One region of the Janthinobacterium sp. PLB04 genome, then DNA from elsewhere that is predicted to be linked to it. Evidence: predicted binding sites of a transcription regulator. Region 1 holds the regulator's gene; each other region holds the start of a gene.
What was found. The regulator FNR, encoded in region 1, switches genes on or off when oxygen is low (the NO sensors DNR and NnrR bind a similar motif). The targets are predictions, from matches to a motif close to TTGATNNNNATCAA.
Positions count from the first base shown of each region.

Region 2: the regulator FNR is predicted to act here: its motif matches at 3,170-3,183, upstream of LSO07_RS09540 (DUF3079 domain-containing protein).
Region 3: the regulator FNR is predicted to act here: its motif matches at 3,009-3,022, upstream of LSO07_RS07140 (glycine-rich domain-containing protein).

Region 1 covers NZ_CP088968.1:270,077-275,880, forward strand. The annotation lists gene ccoP (cytochrome-c oxidase, cbb3-type subunit III) at 1-198, shown strand, start outside; gene ccoG (cytochrome c oxidase accessory protein CcoG) at 201-1,583, shown strand; gene LSO07_RS01080 (FixH family protein) at 1,686-2,210, shown strand; gene fnr (fumarate/nitrate reduction transcriptional regulator Fnr) at 2,348-3,106, opposite strand; gene LSO07_RS01090 (response regulator) at 3,356-5,804, shown strand, end outside.
Region 2 covers NZ_CP088968.1:2,160,439-2,166,242, reverse strand. The annotation lists gene LSO07_RS09560 (GNAT family N-acetyltransferase) at 1-319, shown strand, start outside; gene LSO07_RS09555 (TetR/AcrR family transcriptional regulator) at 316-933, opposite strand; gene LSO07_RS09550 (MFS transporter) at 1,170-2,315, shown strand; gene LSO07_RS09545 (prolyl-tRNA synthetase associated domain-containing protein) at 2,326-2,820, opposite strand; gene LSO07_RS09540 (DUF3079 domain-containing protein) at 2,885-3,085, opposite strand; gene LSO07_RS09535 (hypothetical protein) at 3,224-3,682, opposite strand; gene LSO07_RS09530 (GNAT family N-acetyltransferase) at 3,712-4,119, opposite strand; gene LSO07_RS09525 (GNAT family N-acetyltransferase) at 4,272-4,733, opposite strand; gene LSO07_RS09520 (hypothetical protein) at 5,055-5,438, shown strand.
Region 3 covers NZ_CP088968.1:1,662,470-1,668,273, reverse strand. The annotation lists gene LSO07_RS07150 (glutamine--tRNA ligase/YqeY domain fusion protein) at 1-888, shown strand, start outside; gene LSO07_RS07145 (CHASE domain-containing protein) at 1,090-2,949, shown strand; gene LSO07_RS07140 (glycine-rich domain-containing protein) at 3,140-3,886, shown strand; gene LSO07_RS07135 (hypothetical protein) at 3,974-4,213, opposite strand; gene LSO07_RS07130 (hypothetical protein) at 4,456-4,725, opposite strand; gene LSO07_RS07125 (hypothetical protein) at 4,930-5,190, opposite strand; gene LSO07_RS07120 (SDR family oxidoreductase) at 5,275-5,804, opposite strand, start outside.

The DNA.
Region 1 (5,804 bases):
AACCAGATGCTCGGCGCGCCGAACCTGACGGACAAGACCTGGCTGTACGGCGGCAGCGCCGATACCATCATGGAAACCGTACGCAAGGGACGCAGCAGCACCATGCCGGCCTTCAGCGATTTCCTCGGCGAATCCAAGGTACACGTGCTGTCGGCGTATGTCTGGAGCCTGTCGAATCCGCAGGCACCCGCAAAGTAAAAATGGAACCTCAAGTCATCAAGATGTATGCGGCCCGCGAGCAAATCTACCCTCGCGAGGCCAAAGGACGCTACGCTACCTGGCGATGGGTATGCGTATGGCTTACCCAGCTGGCGTTCTACGGCTTGCCGTGGTTGACCTGGAATGGCAGGCAAGCCCTGCTGTTCGATTTGACCACGCGCAAGTTCTACATTTTCGGCGTCGTGCTGTGGCCCCAGGATTTCATCTATCTGGCGGCCCTGCTGATCATCTGTGCGTATTTGTTGTTCCTCGTCACGGCCATTGCCGGGCGGGTGTGGTGCGGGTTCTCCTGCCCGCAAACGGTATACACGGAAATTTTCCTGTGGGTCGAACGCCGCATCGAGGGCACGCGCAGCGCGCGCATGGCCCTCGACAAGCAGGGCCCCTCCGTGCGCAAGGCCTTCAAGAAAACGGCCAAGCACCTGGTATGGGGCGCCATCGCCCTGTGGACGGGCTTTACCTTTGTCGGCTACTTCACGCCGATCAAGGAACTGGCGCAGTCGGTGACCACCCTCAATTTCGGCCCCTGGGAATGGTTCTGGGTCTTGTTCTACAGCCTTGCAACCTACGGCAACGCGGGCTGGCTGCGCGAGCAGGTGTGCAAATACATGTGCCCGTACGCGCGCTTCCAGAGCGCCATGTTCGACCAGGACACGCTGATCATCACCTACGATGCCAAGCGCGGCGAACCGCGTGGCGCCATGAGCAAGAAGGCCGGCAACAACGACAAGCTGGGCGATTGCATCGACTGCACCCTGTGCGTGCAGGTGTGTCCGACCGGCATCGATATCCGCAACGGCCTGCAGTATGAATGCATCGGCTGCGCCGCCTGCGTCGATGCCTGCAACAGCGTGATGGACAAGGTCGAGCGGCCGCGTGGCCTGATACGCTACAGCACCGACCATGCGATGGAAAACAACTTCAATTCGAAGCAGATACGCCAGCGCGCCATGCGCCCGCGCGTCTTGATCTACACTTCCATCCTGGCCCTGATCATCATCGCCGTGTGTACCTCGCTGGCCCTGCGCACGCCCCTGAAAATGGACGTGATCCGCGATCGCGGTTCGATGGGGCGCGAAGTGGAGGACGGCATGATCGAAAACGTCTACCGCCTGCAGATCATGAATACGTCCGAGCAAAGCCAGCATTTTAAAATCAGCGCTTCCGGCTTGCCGGGCCTGACCTTGCTGACGCGCGAAGAAGTGACCTTGCAGCCGACGGAAACGCTGGGCTGGCCGATCCGCCTGCGCGTGCCGCACGGCGTCGGCGAGAAGGGCTCGAACAAGATTGCGATCGAATTGCAATCGCTGGACGATCCATCGCTGCATGTGCGTGAAAGCGCGGTATTCATCGTGCCACGTTAACAAGGAAAGGCGGACGGGGACCGGGTGCCCTCGCCGCCGCCACGAAGTTGCAGGAAGGCCGGTCCCCATGCGGGGGCTGGCTGATCAAACAGGAGAAATATCATGTCCGACAGTCTGAAACTGCAAGCACCCGTTGCACCGTGGTACAAGCATCGCTGGCCATGGCTGCTGATGATCGGTCCCGGCCTGTCCGTGGTCGTCGGCAGCTTCATGGGCTATATCGCGTTTACGCAGCCCGATGCGCTGGTGGTGGGCGATTATTACAAGCAGGGCAAGGCGATCAACCAGGATTTGAAGCGCGACACGATCGCCAGCGACCTGGCCATGGATACGCGCCTGTCATATGACGTGGCTGCAGCGCGCCTCAGTGGTTCCGTGCACAGCTTCGGCAAGGCCTATCAGGCGCCGCTGCAGCTGCACCTGGCGCATGCGACCCTGCCCGAAAAGGATATCAAGCTGCTGGTGCAGCCCGATGCGGCCGGCAATTTTTCCGTAGCACTGCCGATGCTCGAGCGCAGCCGCTGGCAAGTGCTGGTGGAAAACGACAAACGCGAGTGGCGCCTGTCCGGCATCTGGACCTGGCCCCTGCAACGCAGCATCGCGCTGCACGCGGATGAAGAGCTTTAACGTACAGCGCCGGGAAAACCGTCGCGAGCGGCAGTGATTTGTGGTTGAGAAGCGCAGCTGTGCTATGCACGGGCGCGCCGATCCAGCGAGCATCGCAGGCCGCAAAGCGCGACGCGCAGCAGGTTTTGACGGTGCTGTTACTTGCAGGTGTCCGTACCGGCCGTAATGGCTTTCAACTTGGCCGGCTGCAGGATTTCGATCTCGCGGTTCGAGACGCGCAGCCAGCCTTCCTTCTTGAATTTCGACAATAAGCGGCTGACGCTTTCGATGGTCAGACCCAGGTAGTTGCCGATTTCCTCGCGCGACATGCGCAGCTGGAAATTGCTGCCCGAATAGCCGCGTGCTTCATAGCGCGATGCCAGGTTGACGATGAAGGCGGCAAAACGCTGGGTCGCCTGCATATTGCCCAGCAATAGCATGACGCTTTGCTCGCGCGTGATTTCCTGGCTCATCATGCGGTGGAAATGACGCAGCAGGGTCGGCATATTGCCCAGCAATTGTTCCAGGCTGGAAAACGGAATTTCACACACTTCGCTGTCTTCCAGCGCCACGGCATTACAGTGGTGGCGGTCGGCGCTGATGGCATCCATGCCCAGCAGTTCACCGGCCATCTGGAAACCCGTCACCTGCTCTTCGCCACCCGGATTGATCTGGTAGGTCTTGAAGTGCCCCAGGCGGATCGCGTACAGGTTCTGGAACGAGTCGCCGATGCGGAACAGCGAGGCCCCACGCACGATCTTGCGGCGGCGGCCGATGATCTGGTCCAGCCTATCCATGTCGCCCACATCAAGGCCCATCGGCAGGCACAATTGATGCATGCTGCAGGTCGAGCATCGTGCACGCAACGCCTCCACGTTCACGGTGGGCAAGGTGGGAGTGAGTAGCGCTTCAGTCATGTCGGTACCTTTTAGAAAATGCAACAACAAGTTTACTGCATACAGCTGCATACAGGGTTGCCGTATGCCAATTTCACCGTAAATTCGGCGAATAAACGACGTCCAGCCTTTAATTATATGGCAACATCGTCAAAAGCCCATACGGGGCGGGCAATTTGCGCGGCGGCGCTTGCCAAGCTGGGGTATTGATAGGAAAATTCCTGACAGCATTATCTGCCGCCTGTGCCGCCCGGCACTGAAAAGGAAATCATGAAGCCTCTCGGCATTAAAGCAAAAGTCGCGCTGGCCACCAGCCTGACCTCGATCGCCATGATCGCGCTGGTCACCATGATCCAGGTGCAGCACATGCGCGACGACTTCACCCGAGTACTGCTGAGCCAGCAGTCATCCCTGATCAGCCGCACCGCTGCCGAGCTCGACGACAAGCTGGGCATGCTGCTGCAGATTGTCACCCTGACGGCCAGGCAGCAGCCGCCGGAACTGATCGCCCAGCCCGCCAAACTGCGCGAATACTATGCGCGCCGCTCGATGCTGGTGCTGTTCGACGACGTGCTGGTGCTCGATGCGCATGGCGCCATCGTGGCCGACATGCCGGAAGTGGCGGGGCGCGCCGGCATCAACGTCGCCGAGCGCGAGTATTTCCAGACCGTCCTGCGCACGCGCCAGCCCATGATTACCGAGCCGATGCTGGGCAAGTCGAGCGGCATGCCCATCGTGCAGATGGTGGCGCCCGTGCTGGCCGCCGATGGCCAGGTGGCCGGCGTGGTGATCGGCGTGCTGCGCCTGTACAAGGACAATCTGCTGGGCCGCCTGCGCTCGGAAAAGATCGGCAAGAGCGGCTATTACTTCATCCTCACGCGCGGCGCCGTGCCGCGCTATGTGCTGCACCCCGATACCAGCCGTTTGCTGCAGCCGCGCAAGCCGAACGCCAACCTGACGACCACCCAGCTGCTGAAGGAGGATGGCGAAGGCAGCATGGTCAGCACCAACAGCCGCGGCATCACGGCCGTCAACAGCTTCAAGCGCCTGAAATCCGTGAACTGGCTGCTGGCCGCCTCGCTGCCCGTCGAGGATGCCTTCGAACCGTTCGATGGCGTACTGTACCGGCTGGTGCTGTGGAGCATCCTCGCTTCGCTGCTGGCCGCCTTTGTTCTGGGCTTGGTCACCGTACGCCTGCTGTCGCCGCTGGTGCGCCTGCGCGACACCCTGCTGGCCCTGCGCACCAGCGGCAGCCGTTTCACCCCCGTGCCGGTACAGCAGCGCGACGAGATCGGCGAACTGACGGAAGCGTTCAATGGCCTGATGAGCGAACGCGACCGCCTGCAGCAGGAACTCGAAGCGCGCGCGGCGGAGCTGGAGCAGGAACGCGACCGGGCCGAGGCGGCCAACCGCGCAAAGAGCGATTTCGTGGCCAACATGAGCCATGAAATCCGCACGCCCCTCAATGCCGTGCTGGGCATGGTGTATTTGCTGGGCAATACCAGGCTCGACACGGAACAGCGCAAGTACCTGACCATGGTCAGAGTGGCGGGCCAGTCGCTGCTGGGCATCCTCAACGATGTACTCGACTATTCGAAGATCGAGGCGCGCCGCATGGAATTGTCACCCGTCGAATTCGACCTCGACGAAGTCATGAATACCCTGGCCACGACGATGACGATGAATGCGGGCGAAAAGGAACTGGAACTGGCCATCGCCGTCGAGCCCGACGTGCCGCGGCGCCTCGTGGGCGACGCCCAGCGCCTGCAGCAAATTCTCGTCAACCTGGCCGGCAACGCCATCAAGTTTACCGAGAGCGGCGAAGTGGTGGTGGCCGTCAGCCTGGCCGAGAGCGAAAACGGGCGCGCCTGGCTGCGCTTCGAAGTGCGCGACACGGGCATCGGCATGACGGAACTGCAGCAACAGCAGCTGTTTGCCGCGTTTTCGCAGGGCGACCAGAGCATCACGCGGCGCTTCGGCGGCACGGGCCTGGGCCTGGCCATCAGCAAGCAGCTGATCCACATGATGGGCGGCGACATCGCCGTCGCCAGCAGCGAAGGCAAGGGCAGCCGCTTCTGGTTCAGCGTGCCCTTCGAGATGCTGGCGCAGCCGGCCGAAACGCGGCGCACGCCGGCCCTGGGCCAGCTGCGCCTGCTGGTGGCCGACGACAACCGCACCACGCGCGAACTGATCGTCAAGCTGATCGAGGCGTGGGGCTGGCTGGCCGACGAAGTGGACTCCGGCTTTGCCGCCATCGAACTGTACCGCGAACGCCTGGCGCAGCAGCAGCCGTATGACGTGGTGCTGGCCGACTGGCACATGCCCGTGATGGACGGACTGGCCACGGCCAAGGCCATCCGCCAGGCGGCCAGCGGCCAGCGCCAGCCCATCGTGGTGATGGTCAACGCCTTCGCCCGCAACCACCTGGAGGAAATCTCCAGCGCGGCCGAGGCCGATGTCGTGCTGATGAAGCCGATCACGGGCTCCAGCCTGTTCGATGCCCTGCACCAGGCGCTGATCGCCAAGAATGACGGCGGCGAGCAGCGCATCCTGCACCAGCCGCTGGGCACGGAACTGGCCGGCGTGCATTTCCTGCTGGTGGAAGACAATCATTTGAACCAGGCCGTGGCGCGCGGCATCCTCGAACACATGGGCGCCACCCTGGACGTGGTGGGCGACGGCTTGCAAGCCGTGGAACGGCTGCGCACGGAAGCGCTGC
Region 2 (5,804 bases), 1.9 Mb from region 1:
GATGCGCTCGGGCAGCCTGCCTGGCCAGGTCTGCCATCACGACGGCCAGCTGGTCGGCTACTGCTTTGGCGAGCGCGACACGGGCGAAATCATCGTCCTGGCCCTGCTGCCGGAATTCGAAGGCTTAGGTATCGGCAAGACCTTGCTGGAATTGGTGATGACGGAACTGCGCGCGCAAGGCCACCAACGGCTGTTCCTCGGCTGCTCCAACGACCCCGCCTCGCGCTCCTACGGTTTTTACCGCTACCTGGGCTGGACCGCGACGGGCGAGACGGACAAGTACGGCGACGATGTGCTGGAGTTCCGCTTTACGGCCTAGGCTGCCAAGCGGTTGGCATCCCACACGCGCATGATTTGCGTGATGGCAGAGTCAAACACGGCGTAGCCTACGCCATCGCGGGCCTGGATAGCCACGCCCGACAGAAAGCTGTCGAAGACGGACGCCAGCGCCACGGCATCCATATCACCAGGCAGGTCGCCGCTGGCCATGCCCCGCTCGACGCAGCGCACGAAGCCGGCGCGCGTGCGGGCGCGCGATTGCGTGAGGGGCGCGGCCACGGCCGCGTGTTCGGCCGTCGGCGCGCTCATGCAGCCGAGCGCCACCATGCAGCCGGGCGGATGTCCCGGCTCGGACTGCATGCTGGCCGACTGGCGCAAGGCCAGCTCGATGGCCGCGCGCGGCGCAAGGCTATCATCCCACAGGCACTCCGTCACGCGGGCAAACGTGTCCAGATAGCATTGTGCCGCTTCGCGGAACAGCGCTTCCTTCGAACCGAACGCCGCATAAAAACTGGGCGCGGAAATGCCGCCGCCCAGGCTCGCCTTGAGCTGGCTCAAGGACGTCGATTCATATCCCTGCTGCCAGAATAAAAACATGGCCTGCTCGACCGCTGCCTGCCGGTCGAACGTGCGCGGCCGTCCCATTTGCGCCATCCTTCGCTCCTCCTCATTTACTTACATACTACTCGATACAGAAGTCATTGACAACGCGGCACGTCATCACCTATATTTATACCGATCGATACATATGTACCGCAACGACGGTCAGGGGCGCTCCTGCGCCTGATCTCTTTACAAGGATGTTTGCCGTGAATCTCGCCACTATCACCACCGGAGCCAGCCCCGCGCTGGCCGACCGCCTCCCCGTCGCCGGCCTGCTGGCCCTGGCCATGACGGGTTTTATCTGCATCGTCACGGAAACCTTGCCCGCCGGCTTGCTGCCGCAGATCAGCTCTGGACTCGGCATCAGCGCCGCGCTGGCCGGGCAAATGGTCACGGCCTATGCCCTCGGCTCCCTGCTGGCAGCCATTCCACTCACCATCGCCACGCGCGGCTGGCGCCGCCGCAACGTGCTATTGCTGACCATCATCGGCTTTCTCGTGTTCAATACCGTCACGGCCCTGTCGTCGCACTACTGGCTGACCCTGGCGGCCCGCTTCTTTGCCGGCATGGCGGCCGGACTGGCGTGGAGCTTGCTGGCCGGCTATGCGCGGCGCATGGTGGCGCCACACCAGCAAGGCCGCGCCTTGGCGCTGGCCATGGTGGGCGCACCGGTCGCCCTGTCCCTGGGCGTGCCGCTGGGCACCTTGCTCGGTTCGCTCGTCGGCTGGCGCGCCGCGTTCTGGATCATTTCCGCACTGACATTGATCCTCATCGCCTGGGTGCTGGCCAAGGTGCCGGACTACCCGGGCCAGTCCGTCCATGAGCGCCTGCCCTTGCGCCGCGTCTTCACGACGCCGGGCGTGCGCCCCGTGCTGGCTGTCGTCATCGCCTGGATGTTGGCCCACAATATTCTCTACACCTACATCGCCCCATTCGTGGCGCCGGCCGGATTGACGGAGCGAGTCGACCTGGTGCTGCTCGTCTTCGGCGCCGCCGCCATGGCCGGCATCTGGATCACGGGCAAGCTGGTCGAGCGCCACTTGCGCGCCACCGTGCTGGCCAGCCTGGCCGTGTTCGCCGCGACGGCCCTCGTGCTGGGCGTCGCATCGCACATTCCCGCTGTCATCTACCTGGGCATGGCCGTCTGGGGCTTGTCCTTTGGCGGCGCGGCAACGCTGTTGCAGACGGCGCTGGCCGACACGGCAGGCAGTGGCGCCGACGTGGCGCTATCGATGAACGTGGTGGCGTGGAATGGCGCGATTGCGGCTGCGGGCGTGGTGGGCGGCGCCCTGCTGGAAACGTGGGGCGCGGACGCCTTCCCGTGGGCCATGGTCAGCTTGCTGGTGCTGGCGCTCCTCGTCGCCTGGTCGGCCCGCGCGCACGGTTTCCGGCCGGGACGGCGCAGCGGCGGCGCGTCCGTGGCCGGGCATTGATACAACGCGTTTAATCAGCCGCCGGCACGCTCAGAATGCGGGGTACGTGTCCAGTATGGGCGAGGAAATCGACCAGGGTGGCATGCGACAGCGCCACCGTGGCCGTATTGCGCAAGGGATGGGCTTGCACAGAACCAGCTTCCCATACGGCATGGTCCAGCACCAGTTCCACCGCCTGCGCGCTGTCGTGGATCAGCGCAAACAGGCTGACGGACCCCGGCGTGATGCCCAGATGCTGGAGCAAGCGTTCAGGCGAAGCCATGCTCAGCTTACTGGCCGGCAACAGCCGCCCCAGCGCCGCCAAGTCGATGCGCTTGTCGAAAGGCACGATGACGAGATAATGCCGCCGGCCCTTTTCATCGCGCACGAACAGGTTCTTCACCATCAGGCCGGGCATGGCTGGCACGTGGATCAGCGCCTCGTCGATGGTGTGGACGGCCGGGTGTTCGGCCAGGGTGTAATCGCCGGCGCTGCTTGCCAGCCAGCGGGACAGGGCTTCTTGCATGGAGACTCCTCAGCTCGGACGCGATGAAGAGATTGTAGCGGCGCGCCGCGTGCTGCGCTTGCCATCAGGGCGGGTTCTCGTCCTTGTCGTCCTTGTCGGCCGCCGCCAGCCCCCAGTCATTCCAGCCCTCGCCAAACAGCTCGATCGGATGCTGCGTGCGCTCGGAACCATTGCCGCAGCGCATGGCGTCCGGCGGACAATACTTGTCGCAGCCCCAGCAGATGCGTTCGGGGTTCTTGGGATTCAAGGGAAAAGGCTTGGCCATGGTGTGGGCGCCGGGGTCGGTTGGGTCTTGTTGATGACTCTAGACCTGGCGCGGTGGGCGGTCAAACCAATTTCAGCTAAAAACTTGTCCAATATCAAGCTTGTGCAGATAGTGGAGCATCGGCATGGCGCGGCCCCCTTACTCTTTATCTTGTCTAACGGAGATGGCCACTTCCAGCACGGTTCGCGCGTAGTGGATGCTGCCGTCGACGGCTGGCTGTGCCTTGAGCTCATCGAGCACGTAGACCATCGTCACCATGGCGCCAGGCACGAACAGCTTGATGTCCTGTTTGTCGTTCATGTAGATGCTCTCGTCCACTGCCGAGCCATCCGCCAGGCGCAAGGTAACGCTGTTGACCTGATCGCCACGGCGGCTGTCCTGGCCCGCGAAATACGTTCTTTCGATGATGCCCGTCAAGGTTTGCGTCTGGAGGCGCTTGGCCTCGATGCTTTTCCACCATGTTGTGGAAGCGAACAGGCCGTGCCTGCCTTTCAGGCCCATGTAGGGCCTGGCACTGTCAAGGGTGAGGGCCTGGGTTTTGGCAACACGGCCGGGATCTTTTGCCAGGGCTTCGGCAAGGATGTAGATGCGTTTCATAGGGCGCAGAAGTTCCTGGAAGCGATCGCTCAATGTTTGCGCCGAATGACGTAGGCATTGCCGGCAGGCTCAAAACCGAGCGTCGGATAGTAAGACATGGCGTCCGGGGCGGAGAGCAGTATCAAGGACACATCGTCGCCGATGACGGCCCGGGTCCGCTTGACAAGTTCCTTGCCAATTCCCAGGCCCTGATAATCCTTGTTGACGGCCAGATCCGACAGATAGCAGCAATAGGCATAATCGGTCAGCGAGCGGGCCAATCCCACCAGCTCATTATCCACCCAAGCCGACAGCAAGAGGCAAGGTGCGGCGAACATGCGCGCGATTCTCGGGAGATTGTCGGTGGGGCGCTTGATTCCGGACTGATCGAAAACCCGGACGACATCGACCGGATCAAGGGGAAAATTGTGACGATATTCTACGGTAATGTTTTTCATGGTTTCAAAGGTGGAGGTAAGCGCGCTTGGGCGTGCTGTACCCATGATATGGCCGCAGCCTGTTTCGACAAGTATCGCTCATGTCGGCGTATTCATAGTATGGCAGTTGCGGGAAATGAGGGCTGTTTCCGTCCCCGCCACGCACCTGTATTTCAGTCAATTGCCCGGAACTTTAAAAAACATTGTCCTTTATACTCCACTTCGCAATCCAATGCGAAGCCGATTCTTGCAAGCCCCTTGACGCGAGTGCGGCTGGGCGGCAGCAGGATACTGACCGGGCCAATACCCAGTTCCAGCCGGAGGTGCATGAACCGGCGAACCAGCGCAGGACCATGTCCCCAGAACGCGGGGAGCAATACCAGTGCCAGGTCAGCTTCGCGCCCTTCCTTCTGAAAACCGCCCCAGCCGGCAAACGCGCCATCACTCCGGATAGCCCACGGCCCATAGCCATTTGCTTGCCACTGCGCGTCCTTGCCTTTCGCCCATTCCATCACAGCGTGCTCATCCCAGCTTTCGGTGGCGAGCGGCATGTGGCGGATGACGTCCGGGTGATTCAACAGAACGAGCCATTCTTCATTGGCAATATCGGAGAGCGGGTGAAAAGTAAAAGCCATGTGCGTCTTGTCAGTTTAATGAGAACCCGATGAACCTCTCATCGTGCCACGAAAACTACACACTCACCAGTGGAGAACAAAAAAGCTGGAGCCGGGATTGTTGACTGTAGACGGGGCAGTTCCATCCTTCCTGCATTCGCAAGACTGTGAAGGCAGAGTCAACATGCGTGAGGCAATACTGCCAGCAAACGAGCAGGCTGTCGGCAGCTTGTGTGACAATGCAGACATTGGAAATGTGGAAGCTTCCATATCTCTATCTGATATCGAACAGACTTGGCAAGGATTGTAAATATGTTGGCACCGTTACGTTTGAATAGACGCATGTACGCTTCCTTTGTCGCCGCCGTTTTTCTTGTTGCTGGCGTCTCATCGGCGCGCGCGACCACGCTTGACGAGGACAGGACACGCGGTGATATACATGGCTTATTTGAGATCAGGGATGCTGCAGTAAAGTTCATGGCAGCAGAGAATTCCAAAAACGGCACACGGTGGCGGGTCTTGGAGCCGAACCGGAAGATTCTGGTGACGAAATGCGCGGTATTGTTGCGTGTGGAATGGGTTCCGAAGAGCCGTGGCCTGTCTGGATCAAATGTTGCGGTGAGCTGCGCCAAGACTATAAAGCCCACGATACAACATAAATGGGAAGTGTTTGTGCCAATCGTCAAGGATCCACAACACGTCACAGTTATTCCAGGAAACTCCTGAGTGACACCGCTTATTTTGAGCCGCGGACGTAAAAAATGACCAAAGAATAATCATTGACCCAAATATTTCATTTGGGTAGTATCGATTTGCATTTCTGAAAAGTCATACACTTATCAGGACTTCGTTTCACACTAGAACATTGACCGCATCAATTTAAAAGGGTTTACAATGCCATTTAAAAAGTCGATTTTTGCAACGTTTTCCGTAGGATTATTAGCTTTTTCAGCCTATGCTTATGCGGCAGCTGCGTACTCCATTTCATACGCATACTATTCCGATGCCAGCTACAGCGAGCAAGTGGGCGAAGGACAATTCAATTGCAATGGAAGAACCATTGTCCTGTGGGGGCAGTCGACCTCTTACAAA
Region 3 (5,804 bases), 1.4 Mb from region 1:
GTCACCAGCAAGCGCAAGCTGCGCCAACTGGTGGAAGAAAAAATCGTCGACGGCTGGGACGATCCGCGCATGCCGACCCTGGTGGGCATGCGCCGCCGCGGCTACACGCCGGAAGCGGTCCAGCTGATGTGCGAACGCACGGGCGTGACGAAATCCGACGGCTGGATCGACTACAGCGTGCTGGAAGGCTGCCTGCGCGAAGACCTGGATCCGAAAGCACCGCGTACGGTGGCCGTGCTGCGTCCGTTGAAACTGATCATCGACAATTTCCCTGAAAACGAAAGCGTGGAATGCACGGCGCCCGTGCACCCGCACTTCCCGGAACGTGGCTTGCGCACCTTCCCCATCTCGCGCGAGCTGTGGATCGAGGAAGACGACTTCATGGAAGTGCCGAACAAGGGCTATTTCCGCCTGTATCCGCCGATCGACGACAAGCCGGGCAGCAAGGTACGCTTGCGCTACGGCTACGTGATCGAGTGCACGGGCTTTGACAAGGATGCGGACGGCAAGGTCATCGCCGTGCATTGCACCTATTTCCCGGACAGCAAGTCGGGCACGGAAGGCAGCGCCAACTACAAGGTCAAGGGCAATATGCACTGGGTCAGCGCGCCGACGGCCATTCCCGCCGAAGTGCGCCTGTACGACCGCCTGTTTACGGACCCGCAGCCGGACGCGGGCGGCAAGGACTTCAAGCTGGCCTTGAATCCGCTGGCCAAGGAAGTGGTGCAAGCGTGGCTGGAACCGGGCGCGGAACTGGCCCAGCCGGAACAGCGCTTCCAGTTCGAGCGCCACGGCTACTTTGCGGCCGACCGGGTCGACAGCCAGCCTGGCAAGCCCGTCTTCAACCGCATCGTCACCCTGAAAGACAGCTGGCAGCCCGCCAAGTAAGGCGCCGGGACGACCCACAAAAAAACCGCTGCGGCGGTTTTTTTTCGTTTCAACGGGAAATATTGCCTGTTGACTATAATAACGATAATTTTGTATATTAGGCAGCTATTGAGCAATTTGCAATTTTAATAGTGCTTGTACAACCTAGCCTAGCCTCCGCCACCAGGCGGCACCCGATTCCTCTTCCTGATGCGGATGGCAATGCCTTCTACTGCCGGCGAACACCCCTTAGCTGCTGAAAAAAGACCGCTGTGGCTGTTCGGCTTTGTCGTGTCGACGATGGTGGGCCTGCTGTTCTACATGGCCGCTTCGCTGTCGATCGAAAGCGATGCCAGCGAAGAATTCAACAATCTGGCGCACAACACCCAGAAAAACATCGAATCGCGCACCAAGTCGTATGCCAACCTGCTGCGCGGCACGGCCAGCCTGTTCCAGGCCAACGAACACGTGAGCCGCGAGCAATTCCACCGCTACGTGGCTAACATCGCCCTGCAACAGAACTACCCGGGCGTGATGAACCTCAATTACAGCCAGGAACTCGACGAGACGCAGCGCGCCGCCTACGAAGCGGCCATAAGGCGCGACTATCCGCCCGGGCGCGACGGCTATCCGGCGTTTGCCATCCACCCGCCCGGCCCGCGCGCCCAGTATTCCGTGCTCGTATACATCGAGCCGATCGCCAGCGCCCCAGAAAAGTATGGCCATGACATCGCCTCGCGCCCCCAGATCGCGGAAGCGCTGGCGGAGTCGCGCGATTCCGGCCGCATCAGCAATTCCGGCGTGCCCGTGCCGATGGACGGCCGTCCCCAGCTGACGGGCATGGCCATGCGCCTGCCCGTGTACCGCTTCGGCATGCCGGTCGATACGGTGGAACAGCGGCGCGCGGCTTACCAGGGTTCCGTCGGCATCGGCTACGACCTGGTGACGATGATGCGCAGCGCGCTGGCCGACATGCCGGTACGCAACGTCCGCCTGACCCTGTTCGATATCGGCCCGCAGGCGCTGCAACAGCGGGAGGTGCCGCTGCAGTTGCCGCACGACATGCGCCCCATCTTCGACAGCACGGCGGCGGGCATGCATGCGCCATGGTGGCAGCTCGGCAGTTCGGGCCGCTACCTGAGCAGCACGCTGCTGATCGAGCACAATGGCCGCGCCTGGCAAGCGCTGTTCAGCGTGCGCAAGAGCGACCTGTATTCGCGCTTCGACGCCTTCCTGCCGTGGCTGGCTCTGCTGATCGGCTTTGCCAGCACCATGCTGCTGTATGTGCTGTTCCACACCCTGGCGTCGTCGCGCCGGCGCGCCATCCAGATGGCGACAGGCATGACGGAGGAATTGCGCGCCAGCCAGATCCGCCTGCAGCTGTCGCACCAGAAACTGCGCCGCCTGGCGGCTCACGCCGACCAGATCAAGGAAGAAGAGCGCAAGCGCATCGCGCGCGAAATCCACGACGACCTGGGGCAGAACCTGCTGGTGCTGCGCATCGACGCCGACATGCTGGCCTCGCGCACGCAGCGCCGCCACCCGCGCCTGAACGCCCGCGCCCGCTCAACCCTGGAGCAGATCGACGCCACCATCAAGAGCGTGCGGCAGATCATCAACGACTTGCGCCCTACCGTGCTGGACCTGGGCGTGAATGCGGCCGTCGAATGGCAAGTGGCGCAATTTCGCCAGCGCACGGGCATCGCCTGCGAAGTGAGCGAAAGCCATGACGACATTTGCCTCAGCGACCAATGCGCGACGGCCCTGTTCCGCATCCTGCAAGAGTCGCTCAGCAATATTTCCCAGCATGCGAATGCCAGCCGCGTCCAAGTCAAATTGGAAAAGTGCCGCGATACGGTGTCGATGAGCATCAGCGACAACGGCGTGGGCGCGGCCATCGACGGGCGCAACAAGCTGGGCTCGTTTGGCCTGGTGGGCATCGAAGAACGTATAAAGTTGCTGGGCGGCACTTTCTACATTGAAAGCAGCCCCGGCGCCGGCATGAGCGTGCATGTCAGCGTACCGCTGGGCGCGGACGCCACCGCGTTTCCCTACCAGGAAGAAAGCCGGGCCAGCAGCTGAGCGGCGCGCGTTCCGCATGAAACAAGCTCAGCTTGCGTATTTTGTAATTAGATGCAATATTGATGTAGAACAACTTAGCGCCTGCCCGCCATCGGCCAGGCATTCCCCCGACTACTTGCCAGGAGTACACAGCCACCGCTTTCCCTTGTTTTACCGCAGTTCCCACAACGCTCTTTACCAAAGGACATTCATGGATACGAACGACAGTTTCAAGGCAATTGCCGATTTGAATTTGGACGCGATCAAGGTCAAGCTGATGCACCGGGAGTCAGGCGAAGGATGGAGCCTCGAGAAGGCCAATGCGGTGGAATTCGAATACCGCCGCTTCCTGATCCTGATGAAACAGTTTCCGCAGGAAGAAACGGCGCCGCTGATGGACGTCGATACCTTCTGGCACTACCACATCCTCGATACCCTCAAATATGCGGCGGATTGCGAACAGGTGTTCGGCTACTTCCTGCATCACTTCCCATACATCGGCTTGCGCGGCGAAGACGACGAAGCGGCGCACCACCGCGTGGGCGAACGCATGAAGCAGTTGTACGAGCAGACATTCGGGGAAGATTATCTCCGCGCGGAGACGGCGTATTCGGGACGCGCCGTGCAGGCGGCATTTTCCAGTGCGGCAGTACAGGCGACGGCATTTTCCAGCGCGGCCGTGCAGGCGACGGCGTATTCGGGGCGCGCCGTACAAACGGCGTTTTCCAGTGCCGCGGTACAGGCAACGGCGTATTCTGGCCGGGCCGTGCAGACGGCGTTTTCCAGTGCTGCGGTGCAAGCGACCGCGTATTCGGGCCGCGCCACCGGTGCTGCCCAGACCGCATTTTCCAGCGCGCCCGGCAAAGTGGCCGCAGCGCTGGTCGAGTCATCCCCGACTGGTCTGGAAACAGGGCGCTTCTATACGGATCGTCCGACGCTGAGCCCGGACACGCAATAGAAAACGGGAAGGCAGGTATGGCTGCCGCACGCGGCAAGCTTGACTAACGCAGACGGCACCTCTCAGTTTGCCGTCTGTCAGGCGCTCTTAGGCAGCCATCAACTCGCGCAGTTCACGGATGCTGAAATCGCTGATTTCATGCATGCGGATGAGGATCGTGGCGCCGATCGGCAAGGTGTTGTGACGAATCTTGCTGATGACCGGTGGCGCCACTTCCAGTGCTCGCGACAGGGCGGCATCGTTCTTCAGTTGCAGCTTGTCGATGATCGCATCGAGGACGCGATTCGGGTTGTAGGTAGGCAAAGAGGTAATTTGTTTGAGAGACATGATCGAAAATCCGTACTTGTTGTATTAAGGCAAAAAGAAACCGAATGTCTCTTCTGCAATAATTCAGGGTAAACACACTAAAAAGCGCCATCACTTATGCGGCTTTTACGCCGCAAACAATATAATACACGCTATTGTTGATTTTTGCGTAACTTAAAGCAAAATTGTGATAATTGAAGAGAATTGACGCACTTGGAATGTGCTAGAGGATAACTCAAATTGGAAAAATTTGCTGCACGTCATCAATTTTTACGATGAGCAACACCGCTATGCATGAGCCAGGCTATGGCCATGAGGGTGCTCAGGCGGGCCATTTCCGCTGATAAATGCCAGCCTTGCGCAGCCACGCCGGCCGGGGTGGCAAGCGGGCAAGTGCCCGGAATGGCATCCACGCGGCACCAGGCCAGTTGCCGGCGGATTTCATCGGGCGGCGGCGGCGGCTGCAGCGCGCGTTCGCGCCGGCGCATATAGGCGCGCACCTGTTCCTTGCTGGGGTGACTCGTAGCTCGCATGGCTCGCTCCTGCTGACGGGAAACAACGCCACGCTCATTGTAGATGCCGAGCCCGCCACAAGAGCCCGGACGCGTGACGACATTGCTCACCATATCGCCAGCGTGCCATGGCACGTTTGCGCTGCATCAAATGGCCGGCCCCGGCATTGCGCCGAAGCCCATGTTGCCCCACGGCCTGGCGGCCAGAGGCCCGGTGATCCGTTCTTATTTCTTTTGCTGGCGCACGCGCTGCTGCTGTTTTTCCTGCGTTTGCTGGCGATTCTGCTTGCGCTCGAACAAGGTGACCGCATCCTTCTTGGCTTGTTCGGCGGTACGCATTTCTTCATGGGCATCGTGCGGGACAAAAAATTCGGCGTCCTGCGCCGCCACGACCAGCTTGATGGCGGCGTCGTCGTCGAGGTCATACAGTTCCGTCAGGACAGTGGTGACCTCGTCCAGGTATTCTTCGTAAGTGAGGGTGCTCATGCGGTATTCCTTAAGTGAATGGCGCACCGCCGGAACGGCGCGCTGCGCGCCGGCCCAGGAAAAGTGCGCAGATAACCGGCCATTTTACCCGATGCCGGCCCCGTCGGCAGACAGCGGCCGCAAGGCATCGGCCACGCGCGCGTAGCGCAGGCGCACGCCCAGCTCGCGCTTGATGCGCGTATTGTGCAGGCGGCGCGATTCGGACATGAATGACAGCAGCATCGGCGTGACCACCTGCTGCAGTTCTGCGCGCGGCAGACGCGGCGGGCGCGGCAAGCCGAACGTGTCGGCCACGGCATCGAAATACTCCGCCATTTTGAGTTCGCTGTCATCGCTGGCGTGGTACACGCGCCCCGGCTTGCCCCGCCACAAGGCCCGTTCGATGATGCGCGCCAGGTCATCGGCATGGATATGGTTGGTGTATACATCGTCATCCGCGGCCAGGGCTGGCGTGCCCTCGCGCAGGCGCTTCAGCGGCAGGCGGTCATCCGCATAGATGCCGGGCACGCGCAGGATGGCCACGCTGGCGCGGCGGCGCACGCCCCAGCCGCGCAAGACCTGCTCGGCATCCACGCGCCGCTTCGCGCGCGCATTCGCCGGCGCCGTCGGCCGCG